Regions from separate parts of the Ensifer sp. KUDG1 genome, predicted to be linked through region 3. Evidence: riboswitches for the same ligand, from Rfam matches in the RefSeq annotation. Region 3 holds a riboswitch; each other region holds the start of a gene.
The links. A riboswitch is a leader RNA that binds a small molecule or an ion and turns the genes downstream of it on or off. The one in region 3 is predicted to bind cobalamin.

Region 1: it holds a riboswitch for cobalamin, as region 3 does, so the genes downstream of both, M2267_RS29805 (CbtB domain-containing protein) here and metE (5-methyltetrahydropteroyltriglutamate--homocysteine S-methyltransferase) in region 3, are expected to answer to the same signal.
Region 2: it holds a riboswitch for cobalamin, as region 3 does, so the genes downstream of both, bluB (5,6-dimethylbenzimidazole synthase) here and metE (5-methyltetrahydropteroyltriglutamate--homocysteine S-methyltransferase) in region 3, are expected to answer to the same signal.

Annotation. Positions count from the first base shown of each region.
Region 1 covers NZ_JBNDIG010000019.1:12,837-22,609, reverse strand. Annotated here, with positions in the region: gene M2267_RS29820 (DUF1772 domain-containing protein) at 1-263, opposite strand, end outside; gene M2267_RS29815 (NAD(P)H-binding protein) at 260-1,090, opposite strand; gene M2267_RS29810 (TetR family transcriptional regulator) at 1,195-1,887, shown strand; cobalamin riboswitch at 1,886-2,147, shown strand; gene M2267_RS29805 (CbtB domain-containing protein) at 2,189-2,365, shown strand; gene M2267_RS29800 (CbtA family protein) at 2,563-3,360, shown strand; gene M2267_RS29795 (ferric iron reductase) at 3,399-4,253, opposite strand; gene M2267_RS29790 (glucoamylase family protein) at 4,274-5,617, opposite strand; gene M2267_RS29785 (DUF1194 domain-containing protein) at 5,763-6,557, shown strand; gene M2267_RS29780 (GntR family transcriptional regulator) at 6,671-7,393, shown strand; gene M2267_RS29775 (hypothetical protein) at 7,407-7,694, opposite strand; gene M2267_RS29770 (DUF982 domain-containing protein) at 7,672-7,911, shown strand; gene M2267_RS29765 (glycoside hydrolase family 26 protein) at 8,066-9,082, opposite strand; gene M2267_RS29760 (hypothetical protein) at 9,271-9,624, opposite strand.
Region 2 covers NZ_JBNDIG010000002.1:752,049-761,821, forward strand. Annotated here, with positions in the region: gene M2267_RS09240 (ankyrin repeat domain-containing protein) at 144-1,880, shown strand; gene M2267_RS09245 (diguanylate cyclase domain-containing protein) at 2,131-3,618, shown strand; gene M2267_RS09250 (LacI family DNA-binding transcriptional regulator) at 3,645-4,664, opposite strand; gene M2267_RS09255 (phytanoyl-CoA dioxygenase family protein) at 4,767-5,960, shown strand; gene M2267_RS09260 (SDR family oxidoreductase) at 6,049-6,861, shown strand; cobalamin riboswitch at 6,944-7,156, shown strand; gene bluB (5,6-dimethylbenzimidazole synthase) at 7,203-7,898, shown strand; gene M2267_RS09270 (DUF2865 domain-containing protein) at 7,911-8,993, opposite strand; gene M2267_RS09275 (acyl-homoserine-lactone synthase) at 9,146-9,773, opposite strand, start outside.
Region 3 covers NZ_JBNDIG010000006.1:175,531-185,303, forward strand. Annotated here, with positions in the region: gene M2267_RS17130 (acyl-CoA thioesterase) at 1-87, opposite strand, end outside; gene metE (5-methyltetrahydropteroyltriglutamate--homocysteine S-methyltransferase) at 84-2,435, opposite strand; cobalamin riboswitch at 2,537-2,756, opposite strand; gene M2267_RS17140 (hypothetical protein) at 2,775-3,065, opposite strand; gene M2267_RS17145 (LysR substrate-binding domain-containing protein) at 3,218-4,147, shown strand; gene M2267_RS17150 (metallophosphoesterase family protein) at 4,369-5,211, shown strand; gene M2267_RS17155 (ABC transporter ATP-binding protein) at 5,208-6,374, shown strand; gene M2267_RS17160 (carbohydrate ABC transporter permease) at 6,367-7,287, shown strand; gene M2267_RS17165 (carbohydrate ABC transporter permease) at 7,284-8,120, shown strand; gene M2267_RS17170 (ABC transporter substrate-binding protein) at 8,144-9,409, shown strand; gene M2267_RS17175 (substrate-binding domain-containing protein) at 9,472-9,773, opposite strand, start outside.

The sequences.
Region 1 (9,773 bases), on a different contig from region 3:
GCAAGCCACCACCGGCCCTCGCCGCCCGAGAGGAAGGCGACGACGATGAGCGCCAGGGCGAGCAGCGCCGTGCCCATGAAGGCGCTGAGGAAGATCGGGTTCTGGATCACGACATTGATCGCATTCATCGCAGCGATCCCCTGCTCCGGCGGCAGCCGCGACAGGGCCTGCATGATGCAGACCGAGAAGATGAAGAACAGTCCGGCCATCAGGCCGGAGCCGATCGCGGCGGCAAACGCCAGAGCGGGGATCAGGGGGATCATGCGGCAAGACTCCATACACCGGTTGCTGCGGTTTCCCGAGCGTAGGCTGCAAAGTCACGCGGACGCCGCCCAAGCACATGCTCGACATCGGACGTCAGGTTTGAATTGCGCCCGTCGAGCACCGAGGTGAAGAGATAGCGGATGAGTTCGACATAGTCATCAGGCACGCCGTCGGCCTGCAAGTGCGCCGCGAAGTCGGCAATCGGGATGGCCTGATAGGAGATCGGGCGGTTGGCTGCCGCGGCAATTTCGGCCACGGCGTCGGCAAAGGTCATCAGCCGCGGGCCGGTCAGCGAATAGACCTTGCCGATATGGCGGTCGTCGAGAAGCGCTTCGACAGCGACGTCGGCAATGTCGTCGCAGCTGATGAAAGGCTCGGTCACCGTGTCCACGGGCAGGAAGACGGAACCGCTCAAGACACCCTCGGCGAGGAAGCCTTCGTCGAAATTCTCGAAGAACCAGCTGCCCCGGATGACCGTCCAGTCGGCGCCGGAGGCCTGCAGCGCGCGCTCCGCCGCTTCCGCCTCGTCCTCGCCACGCCCCGACAGCAGCACCAGCCGCTTGACGCCGGCGCTGACGGCAAGGCTCGAGAACTTGGCGATCACCTCGACGGAGCCCGGCACCGCCAGATCCGGCTGGAAGCAGACATAGATGCGATCGACGTTTTCAAGGACCGGCGCCCAGGTCGTCTCTTCCGTCCAATCGAAGGAAGGCGACGCCGAACGGGCGCCGATGCGCACCGCCACGCCACGCTCCTTGAGGCGCTCGGCCACCCGCCGCCCCGTCTTGCCGGTACCGCCCAAAACCAGTGTGATTTTCTGAGACATCGTTTCCTCCTGAGGTTCCACCAACAAACATGAGTATCTCTCACATTTGCAAATGTGATAAATCCTCGTATTTTAGGAGTCAAGTCAAAATGTGAGCATTACTCATGATTCCAGATGCAAGTCCCGCCACGCTTCCCGCCGACGACGAGCCTGCGCTGCGCCGGACGCCGAGCCAGAAGCGCAGCCGCGAGCGCGTCGAGCAGATCCTTGCCTGCGCGACGGCGCTCATCCAGGAAAAGGGCAGCGACGCCATGCGCATGAGCGAAGTCGCTGAAAAGGCTGGAATTTCGATTGGCTCGCTCTACCAATACTTCCCCGACAAGGCGGCAATCGTGCGCACGCTCGCCGAGCGCTACAATACGGTCTGCAACGAGTGCATCGCGGCCGAACTGGCCAAGGTGACCTCGATCGCGGAGTTGCGCGACGCCTTCTCGCTTTTGTTCGACATCTATTACGAGATGTTCCTCGCCGAGCCGGTCATGCGCGACATCTGGTCGGCGATGCAGGCCGACAAGGCGCTGCGCGAAATCGACCTTGCGCAAAGCCGCGCCGGCGGAAAGCTGCTTGCCGATGTGTGGGCCCGGCTTGTGCCGGCGACGCCGCGCGAGGAGATCGACAGCGCCGCCTTCCTGATCATGCATCTCGGCGACTGCACCATGCGGCTTGCGGTCTCGGTCGATCGGGCCGAGGGCGACCAGATCGTCGAGGCCTACAAGCGCATGACCATCAAGGATTTTGTCGCGGATGGACCGCGCGGCGGCGCAGGCTCAATTGACAACTCCATGACAGAATCCTAATCATCTGGGATCGATTGGTTCCCGGGACGCGAACGCGTTTCGGGAGTAAACGGGAACGTGACGGATGGACCCACTCTGGGCATTCAAATCACGGCCGACCCCGCGACTGTAGAGCGACGTCGATCTGCCATTCCGGAGCGATCCGGAAGAAGCCACTGGAAAGGCCGCGAGAGGGCGGTCGAACTGGGAAGGCGAGGCAGACCGAGGGCATCGAGCCCAACGCCGTGAGCCAGGAAACCTGCCACTCGATGCGGGCATAGGGCCCAACCGGGAATTTCCCGATGCCATCACGGAGGTTGTCATGGCTACGTCTACCATTTCGAGCACCCCGCTCTCCCTCAGCGATCGTCTGACCGCTGGCGTCATCGCGCTCTTCATCGGCGCATTCCTCGTCTTCGGCGCCGGCCTTGCCAACTCGGCCGTGCTGCACGACACGGCGCACGACACCCGCCACTCCTACGGCTTCCCCTGCCACTGACCGATGCCTCGGAACGTGAACAACGTTCCGCATCGAACAATCTGCGGACCTGAACACATCCGGCCCGAGCCGGATGTCGGCTTATGTGCATCCCGGTTTTTCCGGCGTGCGAACGCCATCCGCAGCACAGGCAAAATGGGAAGGCTCAAGGACCACGCCGCAGCGCGTGGCTTTTGTCGTTATCGAGGGATTTCAAGATGATTGTCAGAACGCTTCTGGCCGCGATCGTGGCTGGATTGATTGCCGGTGTCTTCATGACCGGCGCCCAGGAATTGCGCGTCACGCCGCTGATCCTGCATGCAGAGGAATTCGAAGGCGAGGCTCCGGCCCCCACCGAACAGCCCGCCGCCCAGCCGGGTGCGGCACAGCCTGCCGCGGAAAACCACGACCAGCATTCGTCGCTCAAGGCCGTGTCGCCGCTTAGCGCCTTGCTCGACGCATTGTCGCCGATCACGCCCGCCTATGCCCATGAGGGCGAGCACGAGGAAGGCGGCATCATGTTCGGCATGAGCCGCTTCTCCGGCACGCTGATCGCGAACCTCGTCACCGGTTCCGGCTTCGGCCTGCTGCTCGCCGGCGTCAGCCTGGTGATCGGCTATCCGATCACGCTTCGGAACGGCGCGCTCTGGGGCGCCTGCGGCTGGCTTGCCGTGCACATGCTGCCGGCGATCGGCCTGCCGCCGGAACTGCCTGGCTTTCCGGCCGCCGAACTCGGCGACCGCCAGACCTGGTGGCTCGCAACGGTGGCGCTTTCGGCCGTCGGCCTTTATCTCGTCGTCCTGCGCGAGGAGATCGTCTCCAAGGTCGCGGGCCTCGTGCTGATCGCAGCGCCCCATGTCTACGGTGCGCCGCAGCCGCTCGACATTACCAGCAACGTTCCGGCCGTGCTCGGAGCAGAGTTTGCGGTGGCCGCACTCGCCACTACGCTCGCCTTCTGGATCGTGCTCGGCGTCGTCTCCGGCTTCATCAACGAGCGCTTCGTCAAGGCACAGTGATCGCCGATCACGGATCGTCACCAAAGCGACGGCGGGGTTCAGGCCCCGCCGTTTTGCATGAGATGCGCCGCCAGCCGCGCGCGGCGGTCCTCCGGCTCCAGCAGGACGCAGGTGTCGCAGAAGCTACCGCCCTCCGTCTTGAAATAGAGACAGCAGCCGCAGCGGATCCGGTATTGGCGTGAAATGTATTCACCACTTGCCGGATCGACAGCCGCAATCTGCTCGTAGCAAAGCTCATCAGAATAGAGCCGCGAGCCGGGCCGCTTGACGATCGCCAGCGCCTCGGCCATGCCGCGCGCCTCATCCCCGATCGCGCGGCCGATTTCGAGGAACGCGCCAGCCAGGGCATCCGCCGCGAGCCGCCATTGCGCCCCGCTCGAGAGGCCTGTCCGTGCCTTCAGGACTGCAATGACGGGCGCCAGATGAGCGATGAAGCCCTGTTCAAAAGAGCTGACGCCCTCCTCTCCACCCTTGCGCCCCATCGCCGGCGGCTGGAGGCGAAAATGATAGCGTTTGCCCGCGACTTCGGCACCACGGTGAAGCCGCGCCCAATCCTCGAAACGAATGCCGGCGACCTCCGGCTGCAGCCCGGAGCCGAGATGGAACGCGCCGAGGACCACGCTCAACTGACGGCTATAGAAGGCGATCAGATGCGCCGCGCGGATCCGGTCGGTCATGCCGACCCCGAAGAAATCCTGATAGGCGAGCCCCGCCTCAAGGCCAGCGCTGCCCACAGCCCAGAAGTCACCCGGCGCGCTGAATTCGCTGGCCGCCGGCCCGAGCGAGACGGCAGCCTCCGGAAACTGGGCACGCAGATGGTCGGCGACGGCCAGCGCCTGCGGCGCAAATGCCGCCGCGATCTCCGCTGTCGGCCGGTGGTCGTTCAAGCGCATGCCGTCTCCGTCGCCCATTCTCATCCCTTGGCGCTGGATGCGGGCGGATTGCCACGCGCACCCTCCCCCTGCCGCAGCCAGCCATCGTCGAAGCCGGCTCGTTGAAGGCCGAGGCGGATCGCCGGTATGCCGCGCATCAGCGTCCAGACAAGGCCGCTTCGCCAGTTCTCGATCATCATGACAACGAGGCCCTGGTCAAGACCGACGACCCGCGCATCGATCCAGCCCTCCGGCCCGCCGCCATCAAGGCTCGGGTTGAAGCCGCCGGGAAAGCGCCCCTCGTTCAGAAGTTCCGGATAACTCTTCGCCATATGCACGAGGGAGGCCTGCGCCGCCTCAGGCTCGAACGGCAGGCAGGCAAGCGGCGCCCAGGGCACGAGCGTGCCGTCATCAGGGCCGTAGGGCGCGCCGCGGTTCACATAGCCGAAAAGCCGCTGCTGGCGCCCATCGCGAAGCCGCAGCCGGCCGCGTGGCGCATGGCAGGCGCTGAGGCCCCACAGGTGCTCGCCATATCCGGCGAAGTGTCCGGGATTGGAGCGCGCATGGTCTCGCTGCAACTGGATGGCGCGCCGGGTATTTTCGAAATAGTCCGTTCCCCGCTCCCGCATCGGCCGGTCGGCCAGCCCGCGCAGATCGAGCCAGGCCTGCGGGAAGAGATGGATGAAGAGCGGCGCCGCATGCAGGTGCGGCCGGCCCTCGACGGGGATCCAGTCATGGCCCTCGGCATAGGCCGCATAATGCTCCGGTTCGATCGCATGCTCGGGCGCGCCGAGTGCCAGCATATAGAGCAGCAACGCTTCGCTGTAGCCCCGCCAGCGATGTTTCAAAAACCGCCCCGGCGGCCGCCAGCCCATCGTCAGCGTATCGCCGCGATTGAGCGCCCAGCGCCAATCGACCCGAGCATAGAGCCGGTCGGCAAGCGCACGGATCTCGCCTTCGACCGCGTCGTCCCGACAGAAATAGGCGGAAGCGGTCAGGACGCCGGCGATCAGCAGCGCCGTATCGACGGTTGAAAGCTCGCTCTGCCAGGCGCGCTCGCCGTTCCGCATGTCGAGGAAGTGGTAGTAGAAGCCGCGATAGCCGGTCGCCTGCCGGTGGCGGGACTGCGGGCTTTGGGCAAGGAAGCGCAGGGTCGCCACCACGCGCCGCGCCGCATCGCCGCGCGAAAGCCAGCCGCGCTCGACGCCGATCGGGTAGCAGGAAAGGCCGAAGCCGGTCGCAGCGATGCTCGCCGGCGCGCCCGCCAACGCGGTGTCGGCGATCAGCCCGGTGACCGGATCGGAATGTTCGAGGAAATAGCCGAACGCCGCCTGCTGCAATCGATCGATCTGAAATCGCTCGGTATTTTCGCTTCGCTGCTGCATCCCGCCTTTCCCGGTCGGCATCCGGGCTCATGCATGACCCGGCAAAATCACTCTTTAGTGAAGGCCAACTACACCCAAACGGTCGCCGAAATCCAATCTTGTGTTACAGTCTTCTAATCTGACCGCGCAATGACTGGTTGAAGCGATGTTGAGCGTGTTGGCGTTACTCCTTTCATTGAGTGGTGGCCCGAGCCCATCGACCGCCGAGGCGACGAATGTCGACGTCGAACTGATCCTGGCGGTCGACATGTCCGGCTCGATGGATCTCGACGAGGCCCGCATCCAGCGGGCCGGCTATGTCGAGGCGTTGCGGCACCGCGACTTTCTCGATGCCGTCGAAAGCGGTCAGCTCGGCCGCATCGCGATCGGTTATTTCGAATGGGCTGGAACGGTGAACGAATCCTCCGTCGTCGCCTGGCGGGTGATCGACACCGCCGCCGACGCGGATGCCTTCGCCAAGCTGATCGAGCAGCGCCCGGTCGGCACGCGGCGCGGCACCTCGATCTCCAACGCCATTACCTACGGCACCGCACTGATCGATTCCAACGCGTACAGCGGCGTGCGGCGGGTCATCGACATCTCCGGCGACGGGCCGAACAACATCGGCCCGCCGGTGCTTCCGGCCCGCGAGACCGCGATCGCGCGCGGCATCACCATCAACGGGCTTGCGATCCTGATCCGCCCGTCGGTTTCCACCGGCCCGCTCGACCAGTATTATGCCGAATGTGTCATCGGCGGCCCCGGCTCCTTCGTGCTACCGGTGCACGAGCCCGAAGATTTCTCCATCGCGATCCGCCAGAAACTGGTGCTCGAAGTCAGCGGTCTGCAACCGCCGCCGACGATACGCTATGTCGATGCCTTCCCGGCCCCCGACTGCCTCGTCGGCGAGAAACTGCGGCCCGGCTTCCTCGACCGGGTCTATCCGGAACTCGACAAGTAGCCTCGCCCGACCTGAGGATCATGCGCAATCCCACGCAACCTTTGCGCGTCAGATTGTCGTTTCCCTTCGCCTCGTCCGACGATAAGATAGCGCGTTGCTTCGCGGATCGATTCATGTCCTTGACCACCACGCCCCATCAGGCCGAACTGGCCACCGACCCGACCACCGACATCGGCAGTCAGCATATCCGCGATACGTTGCGCGATGCGATCGTCGAGCGGCGGCTTGCGCCTGGCACCAAGCTTTCGGAAAGCGACGTCGGCGAACTCTTCAATGTCAGCCGCACCCTGGTGCGCGCCGCTCTGCAGGCTTTGTCCTATGAAGGCCTCGTCAACGTCGAGAAGAACCGCGGTGCTTTCGTCGCCCACCCGTCCATCGACGAGGCGCGCCAGATCTTTGCGACCCGCCGGCTGATCGAGCCCGGTGTCGTGCACGCCGCCGCCGCCCGGATCGGCAAGGCGGAGGTGTCAGAACTCAGGCGCATGCTGGCAGCCGAGCGGCAACTGACCGAACAGCGCGGCCAATCGGCCCGTCGTGCGGAGATCAAGGCATCGGGCGATTTCCACCTGGCGCTTGCCGACCTCTCCGGCAACGCGATCCTGCGCCGCTTCATGGACGAACTCGTCGCCCGCTCCTCGCTGGTCATTGCACTCTACGGACAATCGACCGTTTCGAGCTGCGGCCACAGCGAACACGACGAGATCGTCAACGCCATCGAGCGCGGCGACATCGACGCGGCCGCACGGCTGATGGTCCACCACATCGACCATATCGAAGCCGACCTCGACCTGCGCGTTCTGAAGTCGACCGACCTCAAGGCAGCGCTGGAACTCTGATCCCGCTTACGCCTCAGTGTTCCCGGTAGGCGGCCACAACCTGCACCGCGCGCGGATTTTCGAAACTTTTCAACACCGGTCCGAACTCCACGGCGCTTCCCTGCCGCACGTCCCTTCGTCCGCCATCGGCGAAGATGCGCCCGCAAAAAGATCCCGCTCGCAAAGCCGAAGAGGAGCCGGTTGCCGTCAGCACCGACAAAAATCGATCGGCAACGTGGAACCATCCCGTCGCTCTCGCGTTGCCCTCTCGCTCGAAAAGACTGTGAACGAGGAATGCAATGAGCGAGAAACTCTTTCCCACTCCCATCCCCCTGAAACTATCGGCAAGACGGCAGACCGTGGTCAGAACGGTGTTCGAGGCCGTGGAACTGCTCCGGCAATGGCCGGGCCGTCGTGGACGGGAATATCGCGCAGCCCTCAGGCGCTGCCTGGATGCGCTGGATGGATTGACGAGTACGGACCGGGCGAGCCGCTGCTTTGCTGCCGCCGCCCGGGAATCGGGCCTGTTGCTGGCCTGATCCGGCGACCAGGATGATCCGGAACCACAAGCTTGGTCCGGTACATCAAGGGCTCGGAGTTTGAAGCTTCACGATGCGCCGAAGGACGATCGGCGCGTCGCCCCAACCGAAGACGCCTCTGCTGCGATCAGCAAGATTTAAAGTCGCGCGGCGATCAATCGCCGAGTTCGGCCGCTTCCTTCGGTCCGCGGTCGGCAAGCGCCTTGAGCGCCGCCTTGTCGAGCCGCCAGTCCGGCGCGCCGTAACCGAGCGGCCACTTGTACGGCTCCTTGTCGTTGAAGAAGACGACGGTTGTCAGAAGCGGGAAGGCCTGGCGGTAGGTCTGCTGATCCAGGATTTCGGCATACCATGCGCGCCTGTAGTCGGCCGAGCCGGAGACCCCGAGTTCGGCGACGATCACGGGCTTGCCGTAACGCGAAACGCGCTGGTACTTTTCCTTGAGCGCTTCGACGAAACGCCGTTCGCGCCCCCAGTAATCGATATCCATTTTCTGCAGGCCCCAGACCGGGATGCCGACGACGTCGACGACATCGTCGCCCGGATAGTAGGCCGCGAGATTGCGATGGCCCTTCGGCGACCAGACGTAGCGGGCGGCCGGCGCCAGCTCGCGGCACTTGCTGACGAAGTAGCGGAACGCCGCCTTATAGCCTTCGCTGTCGCGCCGCGCCCAGGGATAGCGCTCGCCGGGCTCTTCCATCTCATGGCCCCAGCGAATGTAGACCCGCCCGCCGAAATCGGCGGCGCGCGTACAAATTTCGGCGATCTCGCGATCGAAGCGGCCCTTGCCGATATCGGCAAACAGGCGGTTGCCACCGGCGCGCCAGTCGGCGGCGTGGGTATAGGGCTCGACCGACAGCATCAGCGCCCGCCCCTGTCGCGCCGCGTTCGCGAATTTCCGCTTCAGCTGCGCCCGATCCGGTTTCTGCCAGTAGACGAAGACATGCTCGAGCGTCAGCGCGTCGCTGTCTGCGACCGCGTCATGCGGATCGTAGACACCGATTTCCACCGTGCGCGCTTCCCGCCCTCTTGCCTCAGGCGTGATGGCGGCGGTCGTCATCGATCGGTCGATACCGTCGATGGCATCCTGCGCGCAGGCCGGCGTGGCCCCGGCAACCGCCAGAAGCGCCAGCGCACCAGCGCCGAGGACCGATCTTGGTAATGCAATAGGCAACGATATTCTCCGGCGGGCCACATGTCGCACCGCATGAAATCAGACATGGCTTGCTGCGCGCTGGAAACCTGTGCGACCGCGAGGCCGTGGGCATCATGCCCGGATGGCGAAAAGGCCGGCCGCTACGGCTGTCGACCGCCGCAGTGTCCATGATCGGTTGCGCCCGGCTTGCCGAACGCGAAAGGCAGTTAGAGCGATGCTCTCAGGAAGCAGTGCGACGTACGCCCGAAGCCGCTCGGCGAGCAGATATAGGGCGCGCGGCCGAGATAGGCGGTCGTGCGTCTGCGCGTCGGCGCCGGCTCGACGATATCCTCGTCCGCCTCGACGACTTTCAGATCCTTCGCTTCCTTGCGAACCTTGATCGCCGGGCTCGCATAGGCGCTCGAATGGCCCGAAGCAAATAGCGGCGTTTCGCTGATGACCGTCGACGAGCAGCCGGCGGACAGAAGCAGGAGGCTGAGAACTGATGTTGTCGGTACGAGAAACTTGAAACCCGAAACGGCGGTGCGGCTTGCGCCGGCACATGCGGATTTGATTCGCATAAACGTCCTTTCGAATAGCGGTCCAGCCGCCCGGGGCTTCCATAGGGCGAAAAGGCGGCGATCTTCAACCCCCTCCTTCATTATTCATTGCTTAAATTAAAAATTCCTTTCGCGGCGTTTTCCGCCATGGTTGTGCCGGCCACTTTCGC
Region 2 (9,773 bases), on a different contig from region 3:
GACCATGCTAGCGATGCGGTCGTTCGCAGGGCGCATCCGATCCGCGGGAAGGGCAAGGCCCACCTGTCTCACTGAACTTGGTTGCCACACCTCTTTTCAGTCTGTGGGCGCGGATACCGGACGTGAATGAAAGGAGGTCTTTCATGATCACGCGCGATCTTTCCGCGAACATTACCCTCGATACGATCCGCAAGCAGGCCAAGGCTTTTTTGAAGGCCGTCAAGGCTGGCGATGCCAGTGTTAGGCAGCGGGCGCTTCCCTATTTCTCCAAACCGACCGCAATGGGCCTTCAGGATGCCCAACTGGTGCTTGCTCGCGAATTCGGCTTCGCCAGCTGGACGCGGCTGAAGCGGCATCTGGAGAAGGCCGAGAGCGGCACGCCATCGACCGAACAGGTCGCAAACCGCTTTCTCGCTCTGGCGACGGTCTCCTATTTCGGCGACATCGCCGCCGATCCCGAGCGGTTCGCTCAGGCGCTCGACCTGCTCAAGGACCATCCTGAAATTGCCGGGGACAGCATTCACGTGGCCGCCGCACTCGGCGACGCCGCGGCGATCGACCGCTTTCTCGATGGCGACCCGAAACTTGCAGAGAAGCGCGGCGGTCCGTTCGATTGGGATCCGCTGCTCTATGCCGCCTATGCCCGCGTTCCCGGCCGCTCGTCGCTGCCGGCGGGCGATCGCCTGATCGCGCGTGGGGCCGATCCGAACGCTTACTGGCTCGACGACGGCCAGTATCGTTTCACGGCCTTGACGGGCGTTTTCGGTGAGGGCGAGGCAGGGCCGGAGCGGCAGCCGCCGCACCCGGATTGCCTTGCCTTTGCGCGACTGCTGCTGAATGCCGGTGCCCGGGCCAATGACAGCCAAGCGCTCTACAACCGGATGTTCGAGCCGGACAATTCGTGCCTCCAGTTGCTTCTCGATCATGGCCTCAATGCCGACGACCGCAACAACTGGCTGGTGCGCAACGATGGCGGCCTCGTCGAAAACGGCGAACGCGTCTTCGACTATCAGCTTGCCTGGGCGCTGGAAAAGCGGATGTCCGATCGCGTCCGGCTGCTCGTCGCGCACGGTGCCGACGTCAATCGCCCGATCAAGGGGCGCACGCCCTATCAATGGGCGGAGCTCGGCGGCGATCCGGCGCTGGCGCAATACCTCCTGTCGCGTGGCGCGACCGAAGCGCCGCTGGAGGATGTCGACCGGCTGGCTCGTGCCATCGGCGAAGTGAAGGCCGACGAGGCGAGGGAACTCGTCGACGCGGATCCGACGCTTGTGGCCCGAACTGAAGCCGCGCACCCGGCTATCCTGCACGAGGCGGCGGGCGAGGACCGGCACGACGCTGTGGCGCTGATGCTGTCGCTCGGCTTCGACGTCAACCGCATGACCTCGCGCACGCCGTTGCACGAGGCGGCGCTGCATGGCCATGTCGCGATGGCGCGGCGCCTGCTCGATCACGGCGCCAATGCCTCAGCCCGCGATCCCTACCATCATGCACCGCCGATCGGCTGGGCCAAGTACAACGGCAAGGACGAGATGGTCGCCTTCCTGAAGGATCAGCCGCTCGATGTCTTCGCAGCCGCGTCCTTCGGTGTGACCGCGCGCCTCGCCGATATCCTCGACCGGCAGCCGGATCTGATCGAAACGCCCTTCGGCACGTTCCGCGGCCGCGGCCGACCGGAGCCGCAGCACGACTGGATGACGCCGCTGGCCTTCGCGGTGATCAACGGGCAGGCGGAATCGGTACAGCTGCTTCTCGAAAGGGGCGCGAATGCGCGCCTTCGGGATGGCGCCGCAGGTCCATCGATACGCGATCTTGCCGTAGAGCAAGGCAATGCGGAGATCATCGCCTTGCTGCGCGTTTCGGCCGCCGCTCCGCAATAGGCTGTGCAGAAGGAGGCGCGGGCGATTGCCCGCACCTCCAGATCTCCGCTGCGACCGCTGATTGTCGGCTGATTCAGTCGGTTGAAATCGTTAATTATTTTATCACCAGCTTATTTAAGCCAAACTTCGATATTGGCCGCTAGGGTGCCCTCAGTATCGGCTGCCATCGTTGCGCATCGCACCTCCACAAGTGCTAGAATGCCCGGCATGGCCGGTGCGGACGAGGGGGACTGGCGTGGTGGAAAAGGCGTTGCGGCAGGCAAAACGGGACAAGACGGTCTGGGCGATCCATGCCGCCTGTACCCTGGTCGCGGTCCTGATCATTGCAAGCCTCATCTATGTGCTCGACCGGTCGGTCACCGAGGCCGATCGTTTCGGACTTTCGGCCGAGCGCCGGCTCGTCGCAAACGAGTTGCGCCACCAGATGGATGCCGTCGTTCAGTTCCAGGCGCAGGTGTCCTTCTGGGACAAGACCTACGAGGAACTGGCGAGCGGGCACGCCAGCGACAGTTTTATCACGGACGAGCTTTCGGGCTGGCTTTGGGAAGACTACGGCTTCTCCTGGATCATCTTCACGGATCCGGCGCGCAACGTCTCGACGGCGCTCAAGGATGGCGTGTCGGTTCCGGCCGGGGTGGCGCGCGTGCCGCTCGACGAGGTCGACGATCTCGTGGACGAGGCCAAGCGCCGCTACGACAATGCGCTCAGGAACAACGGCGGCACCTATAAACTCGATGTCACGACGCCGGATCCGCAATCCGTCATGCCGGCGGTGCCCGGCATCCACGCGGTGGACCTGCGCGAGATCGACGGGCGTATGAGCGTTGCGGTGGTGCAGGCGGTCATCCCGGAGACTTTGGTGGTTCCGGCGGAACGGCGCGATCCGGTGCTGATGGTCGCGGTTCGACCGGTCACGCCGAAGATGACACGCGAGATCGCGGCGCGGCTGGGTATCCGCGGGCTGGCCTTTGTTCCGCTCAACGAGCGGCCAGCAGGCAACGCCTATGCGTCTGTCGGGCGCTGCACCGATTCGTCCTGTCTCGTGGCCGCCTGGGTGCCGAAATCGCCCGGCGGGTTCGTGCGCGCGGAACTGTTGCCGAGCGTCATCATCATGGCGATTGTCGCAGCCCTGCTGATGGCTTTCGTGGCGCTGCGCTTCTCGACGCTCTTTGCCGCCCTGCAGCAGAGCGAAGCGCTGAACCGGCACCTGGCCAAACACGATCGCCTGACGGGGCTGATGAACCGCAGCGGCTTCGACGACATGCTGGCAGCGGCGCTTCTGCGGGCGAATACCCACCCTTTCACGCTCGTCTATGCCGATCTCGACGAGTTCAAGGAGGTCAACGACCGCCACGGCCACGCCGCCGGCGACGCCGTGCTGGTGGCCATGGCCGAGCGTTTTCGCAATCGCGCCGGGCCGAAGGGCACGGTTGCCCGGCTCGGAGGTGACGAATTTGCGGTCATTCTCGGCGATTGCAGCGAGGCCGAGGCCCGCAGCCTGACGGCAGGCCTGATTGCCGACGCGCAGACGCCGGTCGCCTTCAACGGCCAGATGCTCGTCGTCGGCGGCAGCGCCGGCATTGCCTTTGCACCGCGGCACGGACAGACGGCGCGCCAGTTGCTGCTGGCTGCCGACGAAGCGCTCTATCTCGCCAAGCGGCGCGGCCGCAATCGCTTCGAAACGGCCGACGACATGGTGTTGCCGGCCGAAAAGAACGATGGCCAGACGGCCGCTTGAAGGTTCAGCGCCGGCTGGCGGCCGCGCTACTCCGGAACATTATAGGGCGTGATCACTACCACGGCGGAGAGCTGCGGGCCGATCGCCGGCGCCTGGGCGCCCGGCCGCAGCATCATCGTGCGAAAGGCGGTGCGTGCATCGGTCCTCAGGTCGTGATGCAGCACGAAGTGAATGCGCCGTTCGCGCAGCAGCGCCAGATTGTCCTCATCGAGATCATGGGCAATGTAGAGCATGCAGAAACGTTCGAGGCCCTCGAAGGCTGCAAGCACGGAGCGGTTGCCGCCGCCGATCGAATAGGCCGCGTTGATATCCGGATTGGCCGAAAGCGCTGCATGGGCCAGGAGCCCGGTTTCACTGTCGCGGCCGTGGCCTTCGCTGATCTCGACGATCCGGATCGTCGGATAGCGCTCGCGCAGCACCCGGCGAAAGCCGATCTCTCGTTCTTCCTCACCTCGAAAACGGCCGCTTGAAAGGGTCACCAGCACGGTTGCCGGCGCGCCGCAAAAGCGCTCGCCGAGGAGGTAGGCGGCCGTTTCGCCCGCCGCCCGGTTGTCGGCGCCGGCATAGGCCGTCCGCTGCGAATGGGGCAGGTCGGTTACCAGCGTCACCACGGGCGTGCCGCCCATCTCGAAGCGGGCGACGGCGGCGACGATCTCGGGCACGTCTGGCGCCTTCAGCACCAATCCGTCGGTTCCGCGCAGCCGGATCCGGTCGAGCAGTTGCACGATGTCCTGCGGGCGCATCGTCTCGGCAAAGTGAAACCGGCAGCGAAAGACGGTGGGCGCGAAGGTCAGCGCCTCGCTCTCGAAGGCGCGCCGCACCGCATCGGTAAAGCGCTGCGGCGACTCCATGACGATATCGATCGCGAACTTGCGCCCCTGGATGTCGAGGCCGGCCTGCTGCTTTTCCAGTTCCTCGATGGCTGCGCGAACCCGGGCCTCCGTCTGGCGGCGCACGCCCGGCCGCTCGTTGAGCACACGATCGACGGTCGCGGTGCTGAGGCCGGCCTGAAAGGCGATGTCCTTGACCAGAAACGGATGGGCCATCGTTGCGCGCTCCTGATGGATTTTTGATGGATTCTTGCTCTATATCATGTTTGCCGCCGCCTATAGTCGTGTTCATCAGGATGTTCCAGAGGAGGAAACGCGATGAAGACCGACAACAAAGCGCGCCAGCGGATCGACCGTGTCTGGCTCACCGAGGAGGCCTGCGATCTCGAGGCGTTCCGGGCGGAAGTCGAACGCCAGACCAATCTGTCCGACTATCCCCATGCCTCCGGCTGCGAAAAGAACGTCCTGATCTATGACAGCGCCGCGTTGATTGCGGCGTGCGGCGACGGCGAGGCGCGGCGTTCGGTTCTGGCGGAAATCTGCGAGGCGCTGGCAACGGGCCCCGGCGTGGCGGTCTTCAAGCGCGCCTATGCCGATACGGCGGCAATCGACATCGCAAGCGGGGTCTTCGACGCCATCATCGAAGAGCAACATCGCAGCAACAGCGGTGGCGGCGATCACTTCGCCAAGCCCGGCGCCAACGACCGCATCTGGAACTCGCTGGAAAAGCACTGCCTGAACGCACCGGAGAATTTCGCCGCCTATTACGGCAATGCCGTCATCGCGCTCGTCAGCGAGGCCTGGCTCGGGCCGAACTACCAGATGACGGCGCAGGTCAACCGGGTCAACCCGGGCGGGGCGGCGCAATCGGCGCACCGAGACTATCACCTCGGCTTCCAGACGGCGGCCGTGATCGAGCAGTATCCGGCGCATGTCCACAAGCTTTCGCCGGTGCTGACGCTGCAGGGCGCGGTTGCCCATTGCGACATGCCGCTCGAAAGCGGACCGACGCTATTCCTGCCCTATAGCCAGACCTATGTGCCGGGCTATCTGGCGCTCAACCGGCCGGAATTCCGCGCCTATTTCGACGCACATCACGTGCAGCTCCCGCTTGAAAAGGGTGACGTCGTCTTCTTCAATCCGGCGCTCTTTCATGCTGCCGGCACCAACCGCTCCCAAGATATCCGCCGCGTCGCCAACCTGCTGCAGGTGTCCTCGGCCTTCGGGCGCGCCATGGAAACCGTCGATCGACTGACGATGAGCGCGGCGCTCTATCCGGCCTTGCGGGCCTTGCTGGCGAACGGCAAGCTGTCGCGGGCGGAAGCGGCCAATGCCATCGCCTCCTGTGCCGAAGGCTACTCGTTCCCGACCAATCTTGACCGAGACCCGCCAATCGGCGGGCTGGCGCCGAAGACGCAGGCGCAATTGATGCGCGAGGCGCTCACTGCGGGAACGGGCGAGGAGGAGTTTCTTGCGGTGCTTGAGGCGCAGGCGAAACGCAAGCTGAGCTGACGCGCGAGCTACCATTTGACAGGCTCCCGGCGTGTTTCACCCGGGAGCCGCAGCCGTTTCAAACGATCATTTCCGAGGGAGGAATTCGATGAGTGGACAATTGCAGGGCAAGATCGCCATCGTCACCGGTGGTACGCAGGGGCTGGGCGCGACGATTGCTGGCCTTTTCGCCGAGCGTGGCGCCAAGGGTATTGTCATTTGCGGGCGCAACGCCGCCAAGGGACGGGCGAAGGCCGAACAGATCGGCAAGGCACATGGCGCGAAAGTCGTCTATGTCGAGGCCGATCTGGAGAAGGTGGAGGACGCCCGCAAGGTTGTCGCCGCTTGCGACGCCGAATTCGGCCGGGTCGATGCGCTGGTCAACGCTGCGGCCATCACCGACCGCGGCACGATCCTCGACACCACGCCCGAACTCTTCGACCGCATGTTCGCGATCAACGTGCGCGCACCGTTCTTCCTGATGCAGGAAGCGGTGAAAGTCATGCGGCGCGAGAAGACCGAAGGCACGATCGTCAACATCGGCTCGATGTCGGCGATGGCCGGCCAGCCGTTCATCGCCGCCTATTGTTCGTCGAAAGGCGCGCTCGAAACGCTGACCAAGAACACGGCCTATGCGCTGCTTCGCAACCGCATCCGCGTCAACGGGTTGAATATCGGCTGGATGGCATCCGAAGGCGAAGACCGCATACAGCGCGAGTTTCATGGCGCGGCTGCCGATTGGCTCGAAAAGGCGGCGGCTAGCCAGCCTTTCGGCCGGCTCGTCGATCCGTCCGAGGTGGCGCGTGCCTGCGCCTACCTGTCGTCGGCCGAATCCGGGCTGATGACCGGATCGGTGATCTGCTTCGACCAGTCGATCTGGGGCGCCTATGACGGTTCGCCGCATCCGGTCGCTCCGCTCTGAGGCGAGGCAGAAAGAAGCAGGTGGAAAGCGGCGCGTCCGGTTTCGCCCGGTTAGCGCCGCTTGTCTTTCTCAAATCCCTGTGCACTTAGTGCCGTCGTCAGGTGCCCGCGAAAGCGGGAGAATCGGGAATCCGGTCGATATTCCGGAACGTGCCCAACGCTGTGACGGGGACGATCGCGTCTAAGATGGCCTTGAATTGATTCAAGGTTTTGCCACTGGATCTTCAATCGATCTGGGAAGGTGAGGCGATCGGTTGAACCGAAGTCAGAAGACCGGCCTGGCGAGATAGACCGAACCCCGCGTGGACGGCGGGAGGTTTTCGCATTGTTGGGGATCGAACGATGCTGACTGAACCGAAGGGCGGCCTTGCGGCTGCCGGTGCCTTTTCGCTGCAAGAGCGGGAGGCCGTCTACCGTGCCATCGAGACACGTCGCGACGTGCGCGATGAATTCCTGCCCGAGCCATTGCCGGATGATCTGATCAGGCGCCTGCTGGCCGCGGCACACAGCGCCCCGTCCGTGGGCTTCATGCAGCCCTGGAACTTCGTGCTGGTGCGGGCGGAAGAAACGCGCGATCGGGTCTGGCAGGCGTTTCGCCGCGCCAATGACGAGGCCGCGCTGATGTTCGAGGCGGAACAGCAGGGAAAGTATCGCGCGTTGAAGCTCGAAGGCATTCGCAAGGCGCCGCTCAGCATCTGCGTCACCTGCGACCGCACGCGCGGCGGCACTGTCGTGCTCGGGCGTACCCACAATCCGCAGATGGACGTCTATTCCACCGTCTGCGCCGTGCAGAACCTCTGGCTTGCAGCGCGCGCCGAAGGGGTGGGTGTCGGCTGGGTCAGCATCTTCCACGAGGCCGAGATCAAGGCGATCCTCGGCATCCCCGACCATATCGAGATCGTCGCCTGGCTCTGCCTCGGCTATGTCGACCGCCTCTATCAGCAGCCGGAACTCGCCGTGAAGGGCTGGCGCCAGCGCCTTCCGCTCGAGGACCTGGTTTTCGAGGAAGGATGGGGATGCAGCAAGGAGAAGGCGTAAGGCCTCGCCCGATCAATTCTGGACCGGCTGATAGGCCGGTCCCTTCGGATGCTTGAGGTCGATCGCAGTTTCTTCCTGCGGCAGGTAGGTGGGCCCGACGACGCGCACCTTGTTCTTCGACGGATCATAGGGCCGCTCTTCGGCCGGCACCTTGGCGGCCTCGCCCGCTGCTTCCGGCTTCTTCGTCTCGATGACGATGATCGACGACTGGTCGTCGCCGATCTTCGTACCTGTCGTCTTCGGCGTGGTTGCAGCGGTCTGCGGTATCTGGCAGCCGCACTGGCCGCGCTTGCCGACGGCGCGGGTGCGGTAGGCAAAGGCGTTGGGCATTTCGGTATAGGGACGGCCGGTCACGGCCGAGACCATCTTGTCGCTCTCTTCCGTGTTGAGGTCGTGGAAATAGAGCTCCGTCTCAGCCCCTGGGCAGCGAGCCCGGCAGGCCTGTTCGTCGCGTGGGAAATCGGCCGGCGTCGCATCCGAAGAGATCGGGAAGAAGGCGCCGTCACAGGTGCGCACGCACATGGTCCTGAGCGTGCCGCTATAGTAGCGCTCCTGCGGTGCGTAGCCGTCTTCGCCGTGTCCGAGCATCGGGCCATAGGCGTCGTCCGGCGGCAGGTCGGCAACGATGTTGCGGTGGCTTTCCGGTACGTCCGGCTCGAAGCTTGCGAACTCCTCGCGGTCGCCATAGCAACCGTTGATCTCAAGTGCAGCGAGGATGCGGCGCCGGCTGTCGTCGCTACCGCCGGCGACGATCTGCTCGCGCTCGGACTTCAGCATGCGCAGATTGTCTTCCATCTCGGCGATGAGACCGTTGAGCCCGCCGCAGGTGTCGGGGTCGCCGCCGTCGTAGCCGATGGCGTTGCCGCCACCGCAACCGGCGCGGCGGCGGTCGTTCTTCGCTCGCCGCAGTTCGATGTTCTGCCGTGAGATTGCGCTTGCATAGTCGCGCGCATCGGCATTGCTGGCGACGTAGTCAGGCAGTTGCGCGAGCCGGGCGTTCAGTCGGTCGCAGGCCGTCGATGCCAGTGACGGACCGGCACCGATCAGAACCAAAGGCACGAGGGCCGCAGCGACGTGTTTCAGGCGCGTGAACACGGGGCGTAAGTCTCTTCCTGTTGCCAGGTCGGCGCCAACTTCTGCGGTTGGCTGCCAGCGGCATTCCTGTTTCGCCTCCATCATAGAGCTTGTCGGTGATCGTGCAACGACAAGCGACGGTTTGCGTTAACAGTGCCGATCGACGGACGCGCTTAGGCGGCGCGAGCGGTTTCCAGCGACATCGGGCGGTCGAGAACGGTGCCTTCGATCGCAGCGACCGCTTTCATCCGCGAAAGCAGATCCGGGGTCACTTCCCAGGCAACGGCAACCGCGAAGACCGAGCCGATGCGGTGCGGTTCGGCGATGCGCTCGCCCGGGCATCCCATGCGGCGGAACATGCGCTCGAGGAACACATCCGTCACGGTGACGATGTGGCTGATGCCGGAAGCAAGGCCAAGCTCACCGACGCCGCACATGAGTTCGGCAGCCGCGACCGTCACCTGGTTCGAAGCGCGGTCCTGCGAAATCTCCGGCTCGATGCAGAAGCGGCTGGATTCCCAGACCGAAGCGCTACGGATTTCCGGATTGTCGCCGAGCAGGATCGGGAAGGTGTCGTCCAGCATGTTCGGGCCGAGCGTCGGCAGGAGCCGCAGCGCGCCGCGCAGTCGGCCGGTATCGGGGGCATAGGACAGGACGTAGAGCGGGTTTGCCTGGTCGTAGTTGTCGATCTCCCATTCGCCTTCGGTCTGCACGTCCCATTTCAGGAAGTCGTGGAAGACGCGCTTGCGCAACCGGAACATGTCGTCGACGGCCGCCGGGTGTTGTGCGCGGGTCTTTCCG
Region 3 (9,773 bases):
ATGATTGGTGTCGCCGGGAAAGACGATATCGACGAGGGTCTGTGGCGCCGGGGTTTCCCCCGACGCCGCTTCCGGGTGGTCCGTCATGCGCGAAGCGCCTTGTAGGGATCATCCGCGAAGGCCTGGCGCAGGGCGCGCGCCGCCGCCACCATGTTGACAAGCGCTGGCCGGGTTTCCTCCCAGCGCCGGGTCTTCAGCCCGCAATCCGGGTTGACCCAGATCTGCGCCGGCGTCAGCCCTTCGGTCGCGCGCTCGATGAGGTGCACCATTTCATCCACCGCCGGTACGCGCGGCGAATGGATATCGTAGACGCCCGGGCCGATCTCGTTCGGATAGGCCCTTCCGGTGAACGCGCCGAGCAGTTCCATCTTCGATCGCGACGTCTCGATCGAAATCACGTCGGCATCCATCGCCGCGATCGCCGGCATGATGTCGTTGAACTCCGAGTAGCACATGTGGGTGTGGATCTGGGTGGCGTCGCCGACGCCGGCGGCGCTGAGGCGGAAGCACTCCACCGCCCAGTCGAGATAGGCCTTGCGGTCGGCGGCCTTGAGCGGCAGGCCCTCGCGCAGCGCCGGCTCGTCGATCTGGATGATGGCGATGCCCGATGCCTCGAGGTCCCTGACTTCGTCGCTGAGCGCCAGCGCGATCTGCCGGCACACCACCGACCGCGGCAGGTCGTCGCGCACGAAGGACCATTGCAGCATGGTGACCGGACCCGTCAGCATGCCCTTGACCGGGCGATCGGTCAGCGACTGCGCAAAGGCCGCCCATTCGACAGTCATCGGGTTTGGCCGGGAAACGTCGCCGAAGATGATCGGCGGGCGCACGTAGCGCGAACCGTAGCTCTGTACCCAGCCACTTCGGGTAAAGGCGTAGCCCGAGAGCTGCTCGCCGAAATACTGCACCATGTCGTTGCGTTCGAACTCGCCGTGTACCAGCACGTCGATGCCGATCTCCTCCTGCCAGCGCACCGCCTGCTCGGTTTCCCGGCGCAGATACGCGGTGTAGTCGACATAGCTGAGTTCGCCCTTGGCATGCAGGGAACGGGCCTGCCGTACTTCCGGTGTCTGCGGGAAGGAGCCGATCGTCGTCGTCGGGAAAAGCGGCAACGGCAGCGCGTCCGCCTGGAGCGCGCGACGGGCCGGGAAGGGAGACCGGCGCTCGCTGTCGGCTGCCGTCAGCGCCTTCAGTCGCCCGGCAACAAGTGGATCATGGATCCTGAGCGACGTCAGCCGCGCCTTGGCTGCTTCGATCGAGGCCGCAAAGACCTTTTCCGGGCTGGCAAGCCCCGGCTCGAAGGCACGGGCGAGAAGGCTTAATTCATTGAGCTTCTGCACGGCGAAAGCGAGCCACGAGGCAAGCTCCGGGTCGAGCGCCTTTTCCATGCCGAGGTCGACGGGCACATGCAGGAGCGAGCACGAGGGCGCAAGCTCGATCCGGTCGCGGCCATGGGCAGAGACCAGCGGCTGCAGGCGGCGGAACAGGCCGGCAAGATCCGTCCTCCAGACGTTGCGGCCGTCGATGATGCCGAGCGACAGCACCCGGTCAGCCGGAGCGGACTGGATGAGGACCTCGATCTGCTGCGGCGCGCGCACGAGATCGACATGCAGGCCCGCGATCGGCAGCGCCAGGGCGCTCACCATATTTTCGCCGATCGAGCCGAAATAGGTCGCAAGCATGATCCGGAGCCCGGGAACCTTCGCCCGGAACGTATGATAGGCAAGGTCCAGGGCCTGCCTTTCCCGGTCGGTGAGATCGAGCACCAGACTAGGCTCGTCGATCTGAACCCAGTCGGCGCCGGCATTGGCAAGTTCGGTGAGCAGCTCGACGTAAACGGGAAGCAGGCGCTCGATCAGGTCGAGGGGATCGAAATCTCCGCCCTTCGCCTTGCCGAGCTTGAGGAAGGTCACCGGGCCAAGCAGGACCGGGCGGGTTCGATAGCCGAGGGCTCCGGCCTCGAGAAAGGCTTCGAGCGGCCGGTTATGCGTCAGCGCAAAGCGTTGATCCGCTTCGAATTCGGGCACCATGTAATGGTAGTTGGTATCGAACCACTTGGTCATCTCGAGTGCGGCGTTGCCGCCGTCACCCGCATGCGTGCAACCGGAAGCGCAGGGCGAACCCGTCGAGCCGCGCGCCATAGCAAAGTAAGTGTCGAGATCGACGGGACCGCCCTTCCAGCCATAGGCGGCCGGAACCGCACCGACGAGCACGGCAGTATCGAGCACGTGGTCGTAGAACGAGAAATCGTTCGAAGGGAGGATATCGATGCCGCGCGCCTTTTGCGCCGCCCAGTTTTCGGCCCGAAGCCGGCGGCCGACGTCGAAAAGGTCGTCACGGCTGATCTTGCCGGACCAGTAGCGTTCAAGCGCGAATTTCAGTTCGCGGTGGCGGCCGATGCGCGGGAAGCCGAGATTGGCAGTCTTGATGGTCATTTCCTTACCCCGAAGGTTGAAGGGCAAGGTTTGAATGCGACGCATCCGCGACGCGAGAAGGGTCCCGCGTCGTCAACGCGCCTCATCGGACACCCCGCCCGTGGACGTTGTTCATCGCGGCAGGTCTCCTGGCTTGCGGGTCAACGCGGACCGTTCCGTCTTCCCGAGGCGTCTTCCTCAGTGACATCATCGAACGGCCGCTCTCCGCCTACAGTTGCGGGGGCAGCTCCGGCCTTAGCGCTTGTCAGCGCCGCACCGAATTCCCTCTTAGCTCCGCCGCGCCGGATGGCGAGGCGCAGAACCACGATGCCGGGACAATGCCCTGCAATCGCTTGCTCGTCAATCGCATAAAGAAATGCTTATGTCTTTATTTTCTCCAGCCAGGGCGCGGGGCGAGACGCGGGCAATGCGCGGCCCTTCGCTGCAAACTGCTTTGGCGGCGGGTTGCACCGGCACGGGATCGGGCTCCTCCGGCCAGTGCCACGGATCCGCGGTGTCGCCGACGCGCGCACGGATATGTTCCTGGTCCCGCGTCAGGCCGATATCCCGGAGCTGGAACTCGTTGAACGTGTCGATGGCGACCGGAGCGCTGAGGGTCCTGTCTGCCCAATTCAGGACATGGTAAATCATTGATCGCATTGCGCTAAGCATTGCTATCCTCACTTCTCTACAAGGCGTGTGTTCGCGAAAAAAGTGAGGTTTTTTGCCGTTTCGCGCAAAGCGATTTCTCGCATGCTGGCATAAAGAATGCTTATCTCAGCGTCATGAGCAAGATTCCTCCTATGAGTGCAGTGCGCGCCTTCGAGGCCGCTGCCAGGCACCTGAGTTTCACCCGCGCCGCCGAAGAGCTCGGCATGACGCAGGCGGCCGTCAGCTACCAGATCCGGTTGTTGGAGGACCGCATCGGCGCGCCGCTCTTCGTCCGCCTTCCGCGCGAGGTGCGGCTGACCGGTGCCGGGCGGCAGCTGGCGCCAAAGGTAACCGAAGCGATCGATCTTTTAGGGGCGGCCTTCTCGGAGATTGCCGACAAGACCGAACATCACCTGCACATCTCGGTGCTGCCGACCGTCGTTTCGAGCTGGCTCGGCCAGCGGCTCGCCTCGTTCCAGACCGCGCATCCGAACATCAGCATAAGGGTGCACATGTCGACCGAACTCATCGATTTCAAGCGTGATGCCATCGATCTCGCGGTGCGCAGCGGCGCCGGCGACTGGCCGGGAAACGATGTCTTTCCCTTGTTTCCGCTCGATTACGTGCCGGTCTGCACGCCGTCCTTCCTGGAGAAACATCAACTCAAGGAGCCCGCCGACGTCTTGAGGATCCGGCGTTTCGGCAACGCCAACTGGTGGCGGCGCTGGATGATCGAAACCGGCGTCGAGCCGCCGGCGAGCAACGGTACCGAGCTGATCTTCGACGTCCAGGCGATGGATGTCGCCACAATCCTTTCGGATCACGGCATGGCGATTGCCGTCTCGACCTTCCTGATGGATGAACTGAAGAGCGGCAGGTTGATCCGGCCGTTCGAGCATGTGGTGCGCGACGGCCGCGCCTATTGGCTGGTCTATCCGCAAAGCACCAGGCGGCAGAAGAAGATCCAGGCTTTTCGCGACTGGGTCGTCGCCGAAGCAGACGCGTCGAATGCGATGCTTGCGACCGTCATGGAGCAATCCTGTCCGGCATCTATTCGGGGCGAGCTCGGTGCAAAGTGGTGAGTCTGGGGAAAGAAGACGCAGACGCATCCGGTGCGCGCGTGCCGGTTCGCGCCGGCCGGGCTTCGGAAAATGACGCTTTCATGGAGAAACTGAAAATCAGCTGAGAACGGCTGTTACCAAACTGACATGGCGGCTCCCTAAAGACTGCGGCCAACCGCAGAGAAGGGGAGAGACAGCCCTCCGACGCGGATACCGCAAGCCATCGTCGGAGGCCCGTTTCCATGAAAATCGTCCAGATCAGCGACACCCATCTCAGCCCCGCCAAAAGCCATTTCAACGGCAATTGGGAACCGGTTCGCGCCTGGATCGAGGCGGTAAAACCCGATCTCGTCATCCACACGGGCGATGTCACCATCGATGGCGCCGACCACGAGGACGACATCACCTTCTCACTCGATCTGATCGGCCAGCTCTCGATGCCGGTCGCGATCGTTCCCGGCAATCACGATGTCGGCCATCTGCCGGGCTCGCACCAGCCTGTGGATCCCGTTCGGCTTGCCCGCTGGCGCCGTCTCGCCGGTCCGGACTACTGGGGCCACGACCATGGCGACTGGCGGCTGCTTGGCCTCAACAGCCTGCTGATCGGCTTCGAAGACGAGGAAGAGGACAGGCAATTTGCCTGGCTGGAGGAACAACTGCTTGGTCGCGACGGCCGCCGGGTGGCGGTCTTCGCCCACAAGCCGCTCTTCGTCGACGCCCCGGCCGAAGGCGACACCGGCTACTGGGGCATCCGTCCGCGCCAGCGCCAGCGGCTCTTTGATCTTTTCGCCGAAGCCGAGGTGGCGTTGCATGCCAGCGGTCACCTGCACTGGGCCTGGACCGGCGAACATGCCGGGACGTCGCTTGTCTGGGCTCCGCCGACCTCCTTCATCATCGACACGCTGGAGCGGCCGATGCCGGGCGAGCGGCTGGTGGGTGCCGTCGTGCACACGTTCACTGAGGACGGTGTTTCGAGCGAAATCGTCGCTGTGCCGGGTCTGACGAGCTACGTGCTCGACCCGATCGTCGAGGACGTCTATCCGCTCGCCGCCAAGAAGAAGGTTCGCGTGGAGGCAGCGCAATGAGCGTGCTTTCGCTGGATGGCATCACCAAGTCCTATGGCGGCAACGCCATCCTGAAGGGCGTCAGCCTGGAGGCGGGAGCCGGCGAGTTCATTGCGCTCGTCGGCCCTTCCGGCTGCGGCAAGAGCACGCTTCTGCGCATCGTCGCCGGCCTTGATCACGGCGATGCCGGCGAGATCGTCATCGGCGGTCGTAGCGTTGTCCGCATGGCGGCGGCCGACCGCAACGTTGCGATGGTGTTCCAGTCCTACGCGCTCTATCCGCACCTGACGGCAGGTCAAAACATTGCCGTACCGCTCGCCATGCGGCGCCTGACGGCGATGCAGCGCCTGCCCATGATTGGCAGTCTTCTGCCTGGCCAGAAGCAGATCCGCAGCGATATTCAGCGCCAGGTCAAGGAGATGGCCGGAGCGCTGAAGATTGATCATCTGCTCGACCGCAAGCCTGGGCAGATGTCCGGCGGTCAGCGCCAGCGCGTGGCGCTTGCCCGCGCCATGGTGCGCCGTCCGGCCGTGTTCCTGATGGACGAGCCGCTCTCCAATCTCGACGCCAACCTGCGCGTCCATGCCCGCGGCGAAATCGTCGACCTGCACCGCCGCGCCGGTGTGCCGACACTCTACGTCACCCACGACCAGTCGGAAGCGCTGTCGATGGCCGACCGCGTCGCCGTCATGATCGGCGGCAATCTCTTGCAACTGGCGAGCCCGAAGGAGATCTACGACAACCCCTCCCATATCGAGGTTGCGCGCTTCCTTGGTCAGCCGAAGATCAACGTGCTCGAAACCCGCACGGATACCGCAAGCATCGTGCGCTTCGGCGATTTCGTGCTTCTGGCAAGCCGCGGGCAGGCGCCGGATGCACCGGTGAAGCTTGCAATCCGTCCGGAATTTGTCCGCTTCCATGCGGCAAGCGCCGGCCGCCTGACCGCGCGGGTCGAGCGCATGGAGTTTCTCGGCTCCGAAGTCATCGTCCACGCCCGTCTCGATGCGATCGGCGAGGTGGTCACTGCCAAGTCAGCACCCGCCGAAGCCGCAGCACTCGCGATCGGTCAGCCCGTCGATGTCGCGTTCATGCCGGAACGGGCGATGCTGTTCGACGGCGAGGGCACCCGGGTGGCAGCCGAGCCGATCACTATCGCCGCGACGCTGGAGAAGGTCCATGGCTAGTGTCGCAACCTTCGAAACCGCGATTGCTGCGTCCCACCCCGATCGCCGCGAAGCCCGCATCGCCTGGTTGCTGGCGCTGCCGGCCATCACGCTGCTCTTCCTGTTCATCCTGCTGCCGACCGCTGCCGTGATCGTGCTCGGCTTCACCGATTTCGAGCTCGGCTACGGCAGCTTCCGTTTCGTCGGTTTCGAGAACTATGCCGAGCTCTTCGGCGACCGCACCTTCCGTCGCTCGCTCTGGAACACCGCCGTCTACACCGCGATCGTCACACCGGTATCGATCGTGCTTTCGCTGGCGATCGCCATGTTGATCGAGGCGGAAACCAAGGGCCGAGCCTTCTTCAGGACCGTCTATTTTCTGCCGGTCGCCTCGCTGCTCGTCGCCATGGCCACGGTCTGGCAATTCCTGTTCCACCCGACCATCGGCCCGATCAACACCTTCCTCGCCGTTTTCGGCATTGCCGGCCCCAACTGGCTCGGCGCCTCCGGCACGGTGCTCTATGGCCTGTCGATCATCGGCATCTGGCAGTCGGTCGGCTTCAACATGGTGCTGTTCCTCGCCGGCCTCACCGCCATCCCGCGGGAACTCTATGCCGCCGCCGAAGTCGACGGCGCGAAATCCTGGTTCGATCGTTTTCGGCTGGTGACCTGGCCGATGCTCGGGCCGACGACGCTGTTCGTCACGACCATCAGCATCATCAATTCGGTGAAGGTGTTCGAGACAGTGAAGACGCTGACCGAGGGCGGTCCGAACAAGGCGTCGGAAGTGCTGCTCTTCACGATCTACCAGGAAGGCTTCGTCTATCTGCGCGTCGGCTACGCCTCGGCCATGACCGTCGTCTTCCTCGCAATCCTCGTCGTCCTGATGTTTCTGCAGTACCGCGTGCTTGACCGGAAGGTGCATTACGCATGACCAGCAACGCCTTCTCCGTCACCCGCATCGCCCGTCTGACGGTGCTGTCGCTCGGCGCTCTTATCTTTCTAGCGCCCTACATCTTCATGGTCTCGACCGCAGGCAAGGCGCAGAGCGAGATCTTCTCCTCGTCGCTGTCGCTGATCCCTGAGCAGTGGTCCTACATCGAGAACTTCTCCAAGGCGCTGTCGCGCGTCTCGATGTCGACGCTGCTCTTCAACGGCGTGATCGTCTGCGCGCTGATCTTCGTCATCCAGATCGTCGTCGCCATCCCTTGCGCCTATGCCATGGCGAAGCTGAAGTTCCGGGCCGCCCGCACCATGATGGTTCTGGTCATGCTCGGACTGCTCGTGCCGATCCATGCGACGGCGCTGCCGATCTACGTGGCCTTCGACAGGCTCTCGGTCTTGAACAGCTACACGGCCCTGGTGGCGCCCTTCTCGATCTCGGTCTTTGCGATCTTCCTGTTCCTGCAGTTCTTCCGCGCCATGCCCGACGATCTGATCCATGCGGCAAGGCTCGACGGCATGTCCGAAGCCGGCATCGTCGCGCGGGTCATCGTGCCGAATGCCTGGCCGGCGATCACGGCTTTCGCGATCTTCTCGGTCGTCGCCCACTGGAACGATCTCTTCTGGCCGCTGATCGTCGTCACCAACCAGGATTATGCCACCCCGCCGCTCGGTCTTCTCTACTTCCGAGCCGCGGAAGCCGGCGACGACTACGGCGCGCTGATGGCCGCCACTCTCATCATTACCCTTCCTCTCGTCACCGCTTTTCTGCTGGCGCAGAAGCGCTTCGTCGAGGGCATCACCATGACCGGTCTCAAAGGCTGAACGGTCCAACCTGGAGCGCAACCATGACACATCTGAGACAGCTTTTTACCGCGGCTGCCGCATCGCTGATGCTCGCTGCCCCCGCCTTTGCCGATACCCAGCTGACGGTGCATTATCCGATGCCCGGCTTCTTCAAGGACGTGATGGACACGATCTCGAAGAAGTTCATGGAAGAAAACCCTGATATCAAGATCACCTTCGCCAACCCGTCGGCGACCTATGAGGAGGGCATCCAGACGATCATGCGTCAGGCCGGCACGGCCGAGATGCCCGATCTCACCTTCATCGGTCTCAACCGTTTGCGCATGGTCAACGAGCGCGACATCCCCGTCGATCTCGGCCCGTTCATCGCCAAGGACGGCAACATGGCCGAGCAGGGCTTCTCGGAAAACATCCTGAAGCTCGCCCAGGTCGGCGGCAAGCAGGTGGGCCTTGCTTTCGCCACCTCCAACCCGATCATGTATTACAACGCCGATCTGGTGCGCAAAGCCGGCGGCGATCCGGACACCCCGCCGAAGACCTGGGATGAGGTCATCGCGCTCGGGGGCAAGATCAAGGCGCTTGGCGACGGCAACGAAGGCATCGACTTCCGCTGGCAGGGCGACGACTGGATGTTCTCCGCGCTGCTCTTCGGCGCCGGCGGCGAGATGCTGAGCGAAGACGAAAGCAAGGTTGCCTTCAACGGCCCTGAAGGTGAGAAGGCTGTCGAAGTGCTTGACCGCATGGTCAAGGAAGGTGGCCTGCCGGTTCTGACCAAGCAGGCGGGCGAGCAGGCCTTCGTTGCCGGCAAGGTCGGCTTCGCCTTCCAGACGACAGGGGCACTTCGCAACACCATCAAGAATGTCGGCGACAAGTTCGACCTGCGAACAGCGCATATTCCGCTGATCGATCCGGCCAAGGGCAAGCTGCCGACCGGCGGCAATGCCGTCGTCATCCTGACGCGCGACGCCGAGAAGCAGGAAGCAGCCTGGAAGTTCGCGAAGTTCGCGGCCGGCCCCTATGGCGCCTCGGTCGTCGTTCCCGGCACCGGCTATGTGCCGAACAACGAGCTGGCTGCCAAGTCGCCGGAGTACCTCGCCAACTTCTACAAGGAGAACCCGCTGTTCCGCGCCGGCCTCGAGCAGATGCCGCTGATGCGCCCCTGGTATGCCTTCCCGGGCAGCAACGGCGTGAAGGTCACGCAGACGATCGTCGAGAACCTGTCGCGCATCGTCGAGCAGCAGGCCACACCGAAGGAAGCGCTGGACGAAGCTGCAGCCGAAGTCGAAAGCCTGCTGCCGCGGAGCTGATCCTGTACCTAGGTGACAAGCGCCGCCCCGGGGAAATCTCGGGGCGGCGTTTTCGTGTTTGCTCAGGCGAGGTGGCGAACCGTGCCGCCGGGATAAAGGCGGCAGTCGAGATTGAGATGGCGGCAGACCGACGCGTTTTCCGCCATATCGAGCAGCAGGGCGGCTGCCGCAAGCCCCATGTCGCCGTCGGGCATGGAGATGGTGGTGAGTGTTGGCGTCATCAGCCGTCCAAGGGCGATGCCGTCGAAGCCGGCGACGGAGACATCGTCGGGCACGGCAAGGCCTTCGCGCCGAAGCGCCGCGATCACGCCGAGCGCCAGAAGATCGTTGGAAGCGATGATCGCCGTCGGGCGGTGCTGCGTTA